DNA from 2 places in the Variovorax sp. GW821-FHT06D12 genome. Region 2 is predicted to be linked to the other one. Evidence: riboswitches for the same ligand, from Rfam matches in the RefSeq annotation. Region 2 holds a riboswitch; the other holds the start of a gene.
What was found. A riboswitch is a leader RNA that binds a small molecule or an ion and turns the genes downstream of it on or off. The one in region 2 is predicted to bind glycine.
Positions count from the first base shown of each region.

Region 1 (7,360 bases), on a different contig from region 2:
CGACGACGTCATCAATCCCGTGGTGCGTGAGCGTTCGGACCTGAAGCTCCAGCAATGGCGTGCCATTGACATCCACGAGCGGCTTGGGACGCCCGTTCAGGCGCTCTGCCAGCCGGGTGCCCTTGCCGCCCGCAAGAATGACCGCCTGCGTCACTCCGCCAGCTCCTCGCGCGCGATCTCGTCGACCGCGCGCACCATGGCCTGCGTCGAATCAAGCTGAGGGCTCCAGCCGCTGGCGGCCAGGCGCTGGGTCGAATAGCGGAAGCGCGGCACATCGCCCACCCAGCCGCGGTTGCCCTCACCAAAGACGATGTCGGCTTTCGGAGACACCCGGTCGCGCACCGTCTGCGCAATCATGCGCACCGTGACGCCATCGTCCTTCGGCCCGATGTTGAACACCTTGTAGCGCCCCTCGAGCCGGCTCACGTGCAGCATGGCGTCGATCAGGTCGTCGACATGCAGATACGCCTTCTGCTGCGTACCGTCCCCGAGAACCTGCAGTTGCTCGGGGGTTGCCTTCAACTTGCGGATGAAATCGAAGATCACGCCGTGCGTCGCGGGCACGCCGATGACGTTCGGGAATCGGAAGATGTCTGCGCGCGGGAGGAATGCCTCGACGGCCGCCCGGATCTGCGCTTCCGATGCCAGCTTCATGGCCCCGTAGTTGGAAATCGGCTGCAACGGGCCGATGTCTTCGTGGATTTCGCGCTCGCCGAGATCGCCGTAGATGGCCGAACTCGATGCGAAGTGCAGCTCGGGAATGTCATGCCGGCGCATCGCCTCGAGCACGGCAAAGGTGGTCAGGAACGTGCGATCGCGGTCGATGCGCGGATCGGCCACCCCGGCCGGGATGTCCGAATTGGCGGCCAGGTGCCAGACATGCGCCACAGGGGCACCAGCCTCGCGGATCGCTGCCGACAGGGCTTCCAGATCGGAGCAGTCCACCTGCTTGAAACTGAAACGGGGCTCGCTGTCGAATTCCGCCACCAGCTCACGCCGTCCACGCGACAGGTCATCCAGGGCCAGAACAGCGTCACCTTCTTCAAGCAGACGGCGCGTCAGATTGACGGCGACAAAACCAGCGCCACCAGTGATCAGGTGCAATTTCATGGGGATCTCACAATAAGAAGGCCGACCTCGAGCTGGAAGTTGCTGGCCCAGGCCGGCATGTCGGCTGCTAGAACTTGAGCGTTCCCAGCAAGGAAGGATCGGTCAGGTGGCTCTGGCGAAGGTATTGCGCCAGGATGTGCATGAGCGACTGGTGCACGTCCTCGACGACACCGTAGTTCTGCGCATCGACATGAAGGCTGACGTCGGCCAGGCGAGCGGCATCGCCACCCGCAAACCCGGTCATGGCAATCGTTGCCATCTTCATCTCGCGCGCCGTGTTGAGCGCCTTGATGATGTTGGGCGATGCGCCAGACGAGCTGATGGCGATCAGGACGTCTCCTTCGGACGCCATCGACGTCAGCTGGAACGAGAACATCTCGTCGGGCCCGATGTCATTGACGATCGCGGTAATCAGCTCGACGGCGGACGAGAGGCTGTTCACCTTGGGCTTCAGCCAGCTGTTGCTGCGAACACCTTTCATGCAGTCGCAGACCAGGTGGTTGGAAATGGCTGCGGAGCCCCCATTGCCACACGAAAAGATCATCTTTCCCTGGGCAGCACGTTCCGCAAGAAGGCGCCCTGCGGCTGCCAGCGCGCCACGGTCCACGGTCTTGGCTGCGGCCGTGATTCTTTCGAAATACGCGTCCGCGTAAAGCCCAGCATCTTGTATCTGGTGATCTGGAAAGAACGAAGGCATAAAAATCCCGGGTAGTAGTAGTTATAAAAATTCGGGGTGGCAGGCAGATCCCACGGCCTTGACTACCCCTGTGTCACATCGCGGCGGCAAACCAATCCGCAGCGCTCGTCTCTTACTCGAAAACTTCCGCCTGCTTCATCGACAGCCCAGCGCTGTCCTTGGCTGAAAGCGCAGGGGCCTGCCCCACATCCGGCCACGCAATACCGAGTGAGGCGTCGTTCCACAAGATGCATCGCTCATGCGCAGGCGCGTAGTAGTCGGTGGTCTTGTAGAGGAAGTCGGCACTGTCGCTAAGCACGAGAAAACCATGTGCGAAACCGGGCGGAACCCACAGCTGCCTGTGGTTGTCCTCACTGAGTTCCACGCCAACCCATTTCCCAAAGGTCGCCGACGACTTGCGGATGTCCACGGCCACATCGAACACCGCGCCACGCACCGCGCGCACCAGTTTTCCTTGCGCTTGCTGGACCTGATAGTGCAGGCCGCGAAGCACGCCTTTGGACGACCTTGAATGGTTGTCCTGCACGAAGTCGACCTTCGACCCGACCGCATCTTCAAAGGCGCGCTGGTTGAAGCTCTCGTAGAAAAACCCCCTGGCATCGCCGAAGACTTTCGGCTCGATGATCAAAACGTCGGGGATCTCGGTTTGGATGACATTCACGAACGCACCTCTTCGGTCAGCAGGTGCTTCAGGTACTTTCCGTACCCGTTCTTCTGCAGCGGTGCAGCGAGCTTTTCGAGTTGGGCGCTGTCGATGAAGCCATTGCGCCATGCAATTTCTTCAGGGCAGGCGATCTTCAGTCCCTGCCGATGTTCCAGCGTCGCAATGAACTGGCCGGCTTCGAGCAGGCTCTCGTGCGTGCCCGTATCGAGCCACGCGTAGCCGCGCTGCATGATCTGCACGTTGAGCTGGTCCAAGTCCAAGTACGCCTGGTTGACCGCCGTGATCTCCAGTTCGCCGCGCGCGCTCGGCTTCACGGCCTTGGCGATGTCGACGACCTGGTTGTCGTAGAAGTACAGGCCGGTCACGGCATAGCTGCTCTTGGGCTTCACGGGCTTTTCTTCGATGCTGCTGGCCTTGCCGTTGGCATCGAAGGCCACCACGCCATAACGCTCCGGGTCGTGCACGTGGTACGCGAACACGGTCGCACCGCTCTGCTTCGCATCAGCGTCCGACAGCAGATGGGCAAAGTCATGCCCATAGAAGATGTTGTCCCCCAACACCAGCGCGCTCGGCGAGTTCCCCACGAACTTGTCGCCGATGATGAACGCCTGCGCCAGGCCATCGGGACTCGGCTGCACCGCGTACTGCAGGTTGATGCCCCACTGGCTGCCGTCGCCCAGCAGCTGCTGGAAGCGCGGCGTGTCCTGCGGCGTGCTGATGATCAGGATGTCGCGCATGCCGCCGAGCATCAGGGTGCTCAGCGGGTAATAGATCATGGGCTTGTCGTACACCGGCAGCAGTTGCTTGCTCATGGCGAGCGTGGCCGGGTGCAGGCGGGTGCCGGAGCCACCGGCAAGGATGATGCCTTTGCGTTGCGTCATGGGGTCTTCTAGTGTGGGAGGCCGGGAAAAATCAGTCGGTCAGAGCGTCTCGCGCAGCATGCGTGCCACGCCTTCCTGCCAGGGCGGCAAGCGCAGGCCGAAGGTGGTCTGCAGCTTGGTGGTGTCGAGCCGCGAGTTGTGCGGCCGCTTCGCGGGCGTCGGAAAGGCGCTGGTGGGTACGGCCTCCACGGCCTGCGGGCCGGCCTTGAGTTCGACGCCGGCCTGCTGCGCCATCTCGAGCACGAATCGCGCGTAACCGTGCCACGTGGTCTCGCCGCCGGCGATGGCGTGGTACAGCCCTGCCTTGGCCGGGTCTTGCAAGGTGGCGCGGATGGCGTGCGCGGTGATGTCGGCCAGCAGCTCGGCACCGGTCGGGGCGCCGAACTGGTCGTCGATGACCGTGAGCTTGTCTCGCTCCTTGGCCAGCCGCAGCATGGTCTTGGCGAAGTTGCCACCGCGTGCGGCGTACACCCAGCTGGTGCGAAAGATCAGGTGCTTCGCGCAATGCTGCGCCACCAACTGTTCGCCTTCGAGCTTGGTCTGGCCGTACACGCTGAGCGGGCCGGTCGCGTCGTCTTCTTTCCAGGGGCGGGTGCCGCTGCCGTCGAAGACGTAGTCGGTGGAGTAATGCACCATCAGCGCGCCGATCTGCTGCGCGGCCTCGGCCACCACGCCGGGCGAGGTGGCGTTGAGCTTGCGCGCGAAGTCGGGCTCGCTCTCGGCCTTGTCGACGGCGGTGTGCGCGGCGGCATTGACGATGACGTCGGGGCGCACCGCCAGCACCGTGGCGGCCAGCTGCTCGGGGCGGCTGAAGTCGGCGTGGAAGTCGGTGCTGTCGAAGTCCAGCGCGACCACTTCGCCGAGCGGCGCGAGGCTGCGCTGCAGCTCCCAGCCGACCTGTCCACCTTTGCCGAGCAGCAGCAACTTCATGCGGAAGCCTTCGCGGGTGCGGCGTCGTACTGCTTCTCGACCCATTCGCGGTACGCGCCGCTTTGCACGTTGCGCACCCACTCGCCGTTGGCGAGGTACCACTGGACGGTCTTGCGGATGCCGGTGTCGAAGGTCTCGGCGGGCTTCCAGCCGAGTTCGGCCTCGAGCTTGCGTGCATCGATGGCGTAGCGGCGGTCGTGGCCCGGGCGGTCCGTGACGTAGGTGATCTGTTCCTTGTACGGCTTGCCGTCGGCGCGGGGGCTCAGTTCGTCGAGCAGCGCGCACACGGTGTTGACGATCTCGATGTTGGGCTTCTCGTTCCAGCCGCCGACGTTGTAGGTCTCACCGAGCTTGCCGGCCTCGAGCACGCGGCGGATGGCGCTGCAGTGGTCCTTCACGTAGAGCCAGTCGCGCACCTGCATGCCGTCGCCGTACACGGGCAGGTTCTTGCCGGCCAGCGCGTTGACGATCATCAGCGGGATCAACTTCTCGGGGAAGTGGAACGGGCCGTAGTTGTTCGAGCAGTTGGTGGTGACCACCGGCAGGCCGTAGGTGTGGTGCCAGGCGCGCACGAGGTGGTCGCTGGCGGCCTTGCTGGCCGAGTACGGGCTGTTGGGCTCGTACTTGTTCTCTTCGGTGAAGGCCGGGTCGGTCTTGGAGAGCGAGCCGTAGACCTCGTCGGTCGACACATGCAGGAAGCGGAAGGCCGCCTTTTGGTCGGCCGGCAGGGCGTTCCAGTAGCCGCGCACCGATTCGAGCAGGCGGAAGGTGCCGAGCACGTTGGTCTGCACGAAGTCTTCGGGGCCGTGGATCGAACGATCCACGTGCGATTCCGCGGCAAAGTTCACAACGGCACGGGGTTTGTGCTCGGCCAGCAGGCGATCGAGCAGCGCGCTGTCGCCGATGTCGCCCTGCACGAAGACGTGGTTCGCGTTGCCCTTGAGCGACGCCAGGGTCTCGAGGTTGCCTGCGTAGGTCAGCTTGTCGAGGTTCACGACGGGCTCGTTGCCCTGCGCGATCCAGTCGAGCACGAAATTGGCGCCAATGAAGCCTGCGCCGCCGGTAACCAGGATCATGGAGTCCCCTGCATGTAGAAAAAAGTTTGCTTTACCAAAAATCAACATTCAATTATCCCATCGGTGTGAAGTGCCGATGTACAGGGCTTGGCCGGCTTGCGGGGCCCGCCTACAATCGCCAACAATTGCAGGAGAGCGGGCCTCCACGGAGGCCCTACCGAAGGCGCAAACTCCCATAAACGCTCAGGTCGGCCCGACGAAATTCCAGGCAACGCCCAGGAACTTCGGCAAGGGGTCAGTACTGCACTCATCGATACAGCCGTCTGGAGAGCCGCCACGCCATGTGGCGCACCGAAGGAGCAAACCCGCTGCGGGTGCAGCAGGGTGAATCTCTCAGGTACCGAGGACAGGGGGAGCGGCAACTTGGACATCGGTCGTCCGGTTGCTTGCTATTTTTTCAATAGCACTCCACGCCCGCCGTTCAAGCGCTGCAAACTCAAAGGCACTTGCAATGCGTGTGATCGTTCTTGGCGCCGGCCTGCTCGGCGTGACTTCGGCCTACTACCTCCAGCAACTCGGCCACGAGGTGACCGTGATCGACCGGCAGGCCACCCCGGCCGCCGAAACCAGCTTCGCCAACGGCGGCCAGATCTCGGTCAGCCATGCCGAGCCGTGGGCCAATCCGAGCGCGCCGCTGAAGGTGCTGCAATGGCTCGGCAAGGAAGACGCGCCGCTGCTGTTCCGCATCCGCGCCGACATGCGCCAGTGGCTCTGGGGCCTGCAGTTTTTGCGCGAATGCACCCCCGCGCGCACCCGCCACAACATCGAACAGATCGTTCGTCTCGGTACATACAGCCGGGAAATGTTGCAGCAATTGCGTCGAGACACCGGCCTGAACTATGACCAGCGCACGCAAGGCATCCTGCACTTCTACACGACGCAAAAAGAATTCGACGGCGCCCTCGCGCCCGCCGAGCAGATGCGCGCCCTGGGCTGCGAACGCCTGGTCATCTCGGCCGACGAAGCCATCAAGATCGAACCCGCCCTCGCCCACATCCGCCCCCAACTCGCCGGCGCCACCTACACCGCCGAAGACGAATCGGGCGACGCCAACCGCTTCGCGCGCGAGCTGGTGAAGCTGGCCGAAGCGGCCGGCGTGAAGTTCCTCATGAGCCACACGGTGACCGCGCTGCGCGAAGCCGGCGGCAGCATCGACCACGTCGAGGCGACCGACAACGAAGGCCGCTTCCAGCGCATCCGCGGCGATGCCTTCGTGCTTGCGATGGGTTCGCTGAGCCCGCTGTACGCGGCGCCGTTGGGCATCCGCCTGCCGATCTACCCGGCCAAGGGCTACTCGGTGACGCTGCCCGTGAAGGACGCGTCGAAGGCGCACCAGGTCTCGCTCACCGACGACGAATACAAGCTGGTGTTCTCGCGCTACACCTCCGAATCGGGCGACCGCCTGCGCATCGCCGGCACGGCCGAGCTCAACGGCTACGACCGCGACCTGAACCGCGTGCGTTGCGAAGCCATCGTGCGGCGCGTCGAAGAGCTCTTCCCCGGCGCCGGCGACACCGAACGCGCGCAGTTCTGGACCGGCCTGCGCCCGGCCACGCCGAGCAACGTGCCGCTGATCGGCAAGACCAAACTGCCGAACCTGTTCCTCAACACCGGCCACGGCACGCTCGGCTGGACGCACGCCTGCGGCTCGGGCAAGTCGATCGCGCGCATCGTGAGCGGGCTGGCGCCCGAGGTCGATTTCGCGTTCGCCGGCATGCCGGCGCCCGCGCCGCGCGCCGTGCAACCCGCACTGGGCTGACACGACACGCGCCCTCGGGTCATGCCTTGAACGTGACCCAGGGCTTGAGCCGCACGGCGCAGCGGATGAGCCCCGCGCTTTCCTGCGCCTCGATCACCGCGCCGATCGGCTTGTAGGCCTGCGGCGCCTCCTCGATGCGGCGCTCTTCGCGCAGCGTCACGCATTGCCAGCTGGCATCAGCGTCGCCGGGTGCGGGCCGCATCGCGCGCACTTCCTGCCGACGCATGCGCCGGCCGGCACCAT
Region 1 is NZ_JBWKRI010000005.1:549,311-556,670, forward strand. Features, by position in the region: gene AC07SQ_RS18815 (HAD-IIIA family hydrolase) at 1-154, opposite strand, end outside; gene AC07SQ_RS18820 (SDR family NAD(P)-dependent oxidoreductase) at 151-1,110, opposite strand; gene AC07SQ_RS18825 (SIS domain-containing protein) at 1,178-1,807, opposite strand; gene rfbC (dTDP-4-dehydrorhamnose 3,5-epimerase) at 1,920-2,468, opposite strand; gene rfbA (glucose-1-phosphate thymidylyltransferase RfbA) at 2,465-3,352, opposite strand; gene rfbD (dTDP-4-dehydrorhamnose reductase) at 3,392-4,282, opposite strand; gene rfbB (dTDP-glucose 4,6-dehydratase) at 4,279-5,358, opposite strand; glycine riboswitch at 5,477-5,567, shown strand; glycine riboswitch at 5,612-5,718, shown strand; gene AC07SQ_RS18850 (D-amino acid dehydrogenase) at 5,810-7,117, shown strand; gene AC07SQ_RS18855 (RtcB family protein) at 7,137-7,360, opposite strand, start outside.
Region 1: it holds a riboswitch for glycine, as region 2 does, so the genes downstream of both, AC07SQ_RS18850 (D-amino acid dehydrogenase) here and gcvT (glycine cleavage system aminomethyltransferase GcvT) in region 2, are expected to answer to the same signal.

Region 2 (7,360 bases):
GTCACAGGGGGTTACGAGAACGTGGCGATCGTGCGGGCCGTGCAGGCCATCCTGGTGCACCATTGCCTTTCGTCTCCCCACTGCCATCCCGCAAAAGGAAACCGCCCATGTCCGACGCCGACTCCCCCCGCGACACCCCCGAATTCCGACCCCGCAAGGAAGCGCCGATGGGCACCATCGTCGGCCTGGCGCTGGTCGTGCTGGTGGCGGCGTATTTCGGCTGGCGCTGGTACCAGCAGCAGCAACTGGCGCCGCTGCCGACCGCGCCCGTGGCCGTCGCCCCGAACGACGCGCCCCCCGAGCCGCCCAAGGTGGAAGAGCCGAAGGGCCCGCAGAACCCGGTCGAGGCGCTGGCCCCGCCCGATGCCGCGTTGCCCGCACTGGCCAGTTCCGATGCGCGCGTGATGAAGGCGCTCACCGAGCTGCTGGGCGGCAAGGCCGTGGCGGCCTACCTGCAGTCCGACGGCGTGGTGCGGCGCTTCGTCGCCACGGTCGACAACCTGCCGCGCGAGCAGGCACCCGCCAGCAAGTGGCCGGTGCAGCCCGCGCCGCAGCGCTTCATCACCGACGGGCCGCAGCAGGGCGGCGTGCAGACCATCGCGGCGAACAACTCCGCGCGCTACAACGGCATCGTGATGCTGGCCGGGGCTGTCGATCCGGCCAAGGCCGCGGCGGTGTATGCGCGGCTGTACCCGCTGTTCCAGCAGGCGTACGAAGAGCTGGGCTATCCGGGCCGCTACTTCAACGACCGCTTCATCGCCGTGATCGACCACCTGCTGCAGGCGCCCGAGCCCACGGGGCCGGTGCAGGTGAAGCTGGTCGAGGTGAAGGGCGACATCCCCTCGCAGCGGCCCTGGGTGCGCTACGAATACGCCGACCCGAAGCTCGAATCGCTCTCGGCCGGCCAGAAGATCCTGGTGCGCATGGGGCCCGAGAACGAGCGCAAGATGAAGGCCAGCCTGCGCGGGCTGCGCGCGCAGATCGCCACCGGCGAGATCGCGAAGAAGAAGCAGCCCTGAGGCGTGATGCACTGACAGCGCCCCGCCTGCACGCCCTGTAGGCGCGGGCCGATTGCATGCGGCGCGAAGGGTCGAGATGATTTGCGCCTACGACTTCGAGGGCAAGCCATGAACCTGATGAGCGTCGATCTTTACCAGAGCACCACCGACCCCGGGAAATTCCTGGCGCTTCCCGCCGGCACCGACCCGACCGAACTCATGGGCCCGATGACCTTCGATCGGGACTACGCGCACATCAAGCGCTACCAGGCGGCCTTCGCGTTCGATCCGTCCGAAACCTACGCGGGCGTGAACGCCGCGAAGATCGCCGCGGACCTGCTCACCGTGAAGTGGGCGATGTACCGGCGCGAAGGCTGAACGCGGGCGGCTTGCGCCGCCGCGCCTTCGTCAGGCCTCTTCGGTTTCCTGGTACTCGCCCACCGGCACGCAGCTGCAGAACAGGTTGCGGTCGCCGTAGACGTTGTCGACGCGCCCGATCGGCGGCCAGTACTTGGCCTGCTTGAGTTCGGCCAGCGGGAACGCGCCGAGTTCGCGCGAGTAGGGGTGGCTCCACTCCGTGCCGAGCAGGCTGGCGGCGGTGTGCGGCGCGTGCTTGAGCGGGTTGTCGTCCTTCGACCAGACGCCTTCTTCCACGCGGCGGATCTCGCCGCGGATGGCGATCATCGCGTCGACGAAACGGTCGAGCTCGGCCAGCGGTTCGCTTTCGGTGGGCTCCACCATCAGCGTGCCGGGCACGGGGAAGCTCAGCGTGGGCGCGTGGAAGCCGTAGTCGATGAGGCGCTTGGCCACGTCTTCGGCGGTGACGCCGCTGGTGTCCTTGAGCGGACGCAGGTCGAGGATGCACTCGTGCGCGACGTGGCCGTTGGGGCTCGCGTACAGCGTGGGGTAGTGGTCCTTCAGGCGGGCGCTGATGTAGTTGGCGCTGAGGATGGCCGTTTCGGTGGCGGCCTGCAGGCCCTTGGCGCCCATCATGCGGCAGTACATCCAGCTGATCGGCAGCACGGCCGCATTGCCCAGCGGCGCGGCCGACACGGCGCCCACGCCGTTCGAGGGCACGCCGGCCGTGGCGTGGCCCGGCAGGTAGGGCACGAGGTCTTCGACCACGCAGACCGGGCCGACGCCCGGGCCGCCGCCGCCGTGCGGGATGCAGAAGGTCTTGTGCAGGTTCAGGTGGCTCACGTCGCCGCCGAACTCGCCCGGCGCGGCCACGCCGACCAGCGCGTTCATGTTGGCGCCGTCGACGTACACGCGGCCACCGTGTTCATGCACGAGCTCGCACAGCTCCTTCACGCGGGTCTCGAACACGCCGTGCGTGCTGGGGTAAGTGATCATCACGGCGGCCAGGTGGGCGCTGTGCTTCTCGCAGGCGCGCTTGAGGTCGTCCATGTCGACGTTGCCTTGCGCGTCGCAGGCCGTCACCACCACCTGCAGGCCCACCATCTGGGCGCTGGCCGGGTTGGTGCCGTGCGCCGAGGAGGGAATCAGGCAGATGTTGCGGTGGCCCTGGCCCTTGGCTTCATGGAAGGACTTGATGGCCAGCAGGCCCGCGTACTCGCCCTGCGAGCCCGCGTTGGGCTGCAGGCTGATGCCCGCGTAGCCGGTGGCCTCGCACAGCCAGGCGCGCAGCTGCGCGTCGAGCTGGGCGTAGCCCTGCAGCTGGTCGGCGGGCGCGAAGGGGTGGATGTTGGCGAACTCGGGCCAGGTGATGGGGATCATCTCGCTGGTCGCGTTGAGCTTCATGGTGCAGCTGCCCAGCGGGATCATGCTGCGGTCGAGCGCGAGGTCCTTGTCCGACAGGCTGCGGATGTAGCGCAGCATCGCCGTTTCGCTCTTGTGGGTGTTGAACACCGGGTGCGTGAGGAAGGCGCTGGTGCGGCGCAGGTCTTCGGGAATCAGCGGCGTGGTGTTGGCGGCCAGCTCGTCGAAGCGCGGCATCGCGGTGCCGGCGGGCACGAACAGGGCCCACAGGGTTTCGATGTCGGCGCGCGTCGTGGTTTCATCGAGCGAGATGCCCAGGTGCTGCTGCAGGCGCTGGCGCAGGTTGACGCCGCCGGCCTGTGCGCGCTCGATGATCGCGGCCGTGTCGTCGCCGGTGCGGATCGTCAGCGAATCGAAGGCGGTGGTGTTCACCGGCTCGCGGCCCATCTGCGACAGGCCCTTGGCGAGGATGGCGGTGAGCACGGCCACGCGCTGTGCGATGCGCGTCAGGCCGTCGGGGCCGTGGTACACGGCGTACATGCTGGCGACCACGGCCGGCAGCACCTGCGCGGTGCAGATGTTCGAGGTGGCCTTCTCGCGGCGGATGTGCTGCTCGCGCGTCTGCAGCGCAAGGCGGTAGGCGGGCTGGCCGTGCGTATCGACGCTCACGCCGACGAGGCGGCCGGGCAGCGAGCGCTTGAACGAATCGCGGCAGGCCAGGTAGGCGGCGTGCGGGCCGCCGTTGCACAGCGGCATGCCGAAGCGCTGCGTGGTGCCGCAGACGATGTCGGCGTCGAACTCGCCGGGGGCGACCAGCAGCGTCAGCGCCAGCAGGTCGGCCGCGACGATGAAGGCGGCGTCGCACTGGTGCGCGTGGCCCGCGAGCGGGCGCAGATCGTGCACGTGGCCGGTGGTGGCGGGGTACTGCGCGAGCACGCCGAAGAACTCGCCGCTCACCATCAGGTGCGGCAGTGTTTCCGACACGGTGCTCACCTTCACCTCGATGCCCAGCGGCGCGGCGCGCGTCTTGATGACTTCGATGGTCTGCGGGTGGCAGTCGCCCGACACGAGGAAGACGTTGCTCTTGCTCTTCACGCTGCGCTTGGCGAGCGTCATGGCCTCGGCGGCGGCCGTGGCCTCGTCGAGCATCGAGGCGTTGGCGATGGCCATGCCCGTGAGGTCGCACACCATCGTCTGGAAGTTGAGCAGGGCTTCCATGCGGCCCTGCGAGATCTCGGCCTGGTAGGGCGTGTAGGCGGTGTACCAGGCGGGGTTCTCCAGGATGTTGCGCAGGATCACGCCCGGCGTGTGCGTGCCGTAGTAGCCCTGGCCGATGAAGCTCTTGAACACCTTGTTCTTCGACGCCAGCGTCTTCAGCTCGGCCAGCGCGTCGGCCTCGGTGACGGGCGCGGGCAGGCGCATCGGCCGGGCGCGGCGGATGGCCGCCGGCACGATGCCGTCGATGAGCTCCGCGCGCGTTTCCGAGCCGATCACCGGCAGCATGCGCGCCTCGTCCGCCGCATCGATGCCGATGTGGCGGGCGAGGAATTCTTCGGCGTTCTCTAGTTCTTGCAAAGAGGGAAGGGCGGGAATCGGCATGGCGGTGAAGGCTCGGGGGAGAAGGAACGAAGGTGCGAGGAAGCTGCTGTTCAGCGGATCAGGATTCGGCGGCGAACTTGTCGTAGCTGGCGGCGTCGAGCAGGGCGTCGAGCTGCGCGGGCTCGCTCAGCTTGACCTTGAAGAACCAGCCGGCGGCCAGCGGGTCGCTGTTGGCCAGCGACGGGTCGGCGCGCAGCGCTTCGTTCACTTCGGTGATCTCGCCCGACACGGGCATGAACACGTCGGCGGCGGCCTTCACCGACTCGACCACACCGGCGACCTCGCCCTGCGCGAAGGTCTTGCCCACTTCAGGCAGGTCGACGAACACCACGTCGCCCAGCGCGTCCTGCGCATGCACGGTGATGCCGACGGTGGCGGCGCCGCCTTCGGCCGCCACCCATTCGTGGTCCTTGGTGTATTTGATGCTCATGAAAAAACTCCTCGTGGAAAAAATGGAATCGGGGTGCAGAGCCTAGCCGGGTCTGCGGTGTTGAGTTGCGGTCAGCCGCGGTAGTAGCGCGTCGGCACGAAAGGCATGGTCGAGACCTCCATCGGCACCGGCTTGCCGCGCACGATGGCCTGCACGCGCGTGCCGGGCTCGGCGAAGGCGGCGGCTACGTAGCCCATGGCCACGCAGCGGTCGGCCGTGGGGCCGAGCAGGCCGCTGGTGACGGCGCCGATGTCGTGCCCTTCGAGCGACTGCAGCAGCGTGCCGTCGCGCACCGGGATGCGTTCGAGTGCCACGAGGCCGACGCGCTTGCGCGTGAGCGTCTTGTGGTCGGTGTGGCCGGCCGCGCCCGAGGCGACGGCGGCCAGCTGGGCCAGCACCTTGGCCGCGCCCGGGAAGCCGCCTTCGCGCGCACCGCCCGCGCGGCGCACCTTCTGGATGGCCCAGTTGAGCGAGGCTTCGACCGGGGTGGTGGTGGTGTCGATGTCGTTGCCGTACAGGCACAGGCCGGCTTCGAGCCGCAGCGAGTTGCGCGCGCCCAGGCCGACGGGCTTCACCTCGGGCTGTGCGAGCAGCAGGCGGGCGAGGGCGTCGGCGTCCTTGCCGGCCACCGAAATCTCGAAGCCGTCTTCGCCGGTGTAGCCGCTGCGGGTGACGAAGGCGGCGATGCCGCCGATCTGCACCGCGCCGCCGGTCATGAACACGAAGCGCTCGATGCCGGGCGACAGGCGCGCCAGCGTGACGGCGGCCTGCGGGCCCTGCAGTGCCAGCAGCGCGTGGTCGGGCAGGGGCTGCACCTGGCAGCGCGCGCCGATCCTGGCCTGGATGTGGGCGATGTCGGCCACCTTGCAGGCGCCGTTCACGATCACGAAGAGCGAACCGTTGCCTTCGTTGAAGAACATCAGGTCGTCGAGGATGCCGCCCTCGTCGTTCAGCAGCAGGCCGTAGCGCTGCTTGCCGGCGGGCAGATCGACCACGTCGACGGGCATCAGGGTTTCGAACGCGGCGGCGGCATCGGGGCCGACCAGGCGCAGCTGGCCCATGTGCGAGATGTCGAACAGGCCGGCCGCATCGCGCGTGTGCTTGTGCTCGGCCATGAGGCCGGCGGGGTACTGCACGGGCATCGAATAGCCGGCGAAGGGCACCATGCGGGCGCCCAACTCGACGTGGAGGTCGTACAGCGGGGTCTTGAGAAGTTGGGCGTCGGAAGCGGAGGAAGCAGCCACGGGGCACTCCAAAGGGGCAGTCGAAATCCATGGCTGCAACGCCACGGGCCACCCCTGCTGTCCGCTTTACCTGAGAGATTCGCCCCACGATCGGGGTTTGCTCCTTCGGTGGGCCGCATGCAATGCCACGGCCTCTCTCCAGCAAGGAAACGCCGGTGGTTGCCGGCGTCTTGTCAGTCCTTTTGCCTGAGCGTTCGGGGAACCCCTGCGCCTTCGGCGGCCCCGTCGCGCGGGGCTCTCTCCTGACCCGGCGAGTGTAGTGGATCGCGGGGCCGGGGCTGGCGGCTCAGTGCACGGTTTCGGCCGGCGGCAGCAGCTTGTCGATGCGCTCGCGCAGCGAGTCGGCGCGCTCGGGGCCGGCGGCCTTCTCGATCTCGGAGAGCATCAGCGCGGCGATGGTCAGCATGGCCTCGCGGTCGCGGGCCTCGCGCAGGGCGTCGCGCATCTGGTTGGCGAAGCGCGGGTCGCGGCGCACGAACATGCGCTCGCAGATGTCGAACAGGAACATGCGCGTGGTGGCCAGCGAGCGCTTGCCGTCGAAGCTGTCGGCCGAGGTGGCGACCTGGATCGGCTCGGCGGCGGGGACGGGCGTGGGGGCCGGTGCGGGAGGCGGCGCGACCGGGCGCGCGACCTGCAGGTAGCCGCGCTGCATCAGCCCGTGGATCGCCTGTTCGGCCTCGACGCGGCTGGGGAACAGCGGGCTGAAGTCGGTCAGCGAGCGCCGGCCGTCGGCCATGAGCAGCAGGGCGCGCTCACGCTGGCTGAGCGTGCGCTGCCCGGCCTGGAGTTCGTCGCGTGCCTTCTCGGTCTTGGTGGGGAACATGGCGGCCACAGCTTTCGGAGGTCGAAGGCTGCAGCATCGTTGCAAGTGGTGACATCTTCGTGAACCATTTGCCTTACAGGGACAAGGGGGTGCGCGTCAGTTGCCCGCGCTCTCCTTGCGGATCAGCCAGCGCGTGCCCACGCGCTGCAGCTCGAGGGTCTTGCGGTCGGTCTCGGTGAGCGCGTCGGCGCTGTAGACCTGCCGGAACTGCGCGCTGGCCGAGGTGCCCTGGACGCTGATCACCAGCCCCTCGATGCCCACGCTGATGCGCGACTTGCCCGTGATGCGGGCGCGCCGGTCGGCCTCCCAGCGCTCGCGGGTCTGGCCGCGCGCGGGGGTGAAGTCGCTCGCGTAGGCCGCGAGGTAGCGCTCCACGTCGCGCGCGGACCAGGCGGCGGCCCAGGCGCGCACGGCGGTTTCCACTTCGGCGAGGTGGGTGACGGGATTGGTGGGGTTGGCGGGGGCGGCTGCTGGTGCAACGGCTGCAACGGGCGCGGCGGCCGGCGTGGCCGCGATACCGGCGGTGGCCAGCAAGCCGGCAGCGACA
Region 2 is NZ_JBWKRI010000011.1:240-7,599, reverse strand. Features, by position in the region: gene AC07SQ_RS28110 (DUF3014 domain-containing protein) at 108-1,019, shown strand; gene AC07SQ_RS28105 (hypothetical protein) at 1,128-1,376, shown strand; gene gcvP (aminomethyl-transferring glycine dehydrogenase) at 1,407-4,316, opposite strand; gene gcvH (glycine cleavage system protein GcvH) at 4,375-4,746, opposite strand; gene gcvT (glycine cleavage system aminomethyltransferase GcvT) at 4,818-5,990, opposite strand; glycine riboswitch at 6,038-6,142, opposite strand; glycine riboswitch at 6,155-6,245, opposite strand; gene AC07SQ_RS28085 (hypothetical protein) at 6,277-6,813, opposite strand; gene AC07SQ_RS28080 (L,D-transpeptidase Cds6 family protein) at 6,910-7,360, opposite strand, start outside.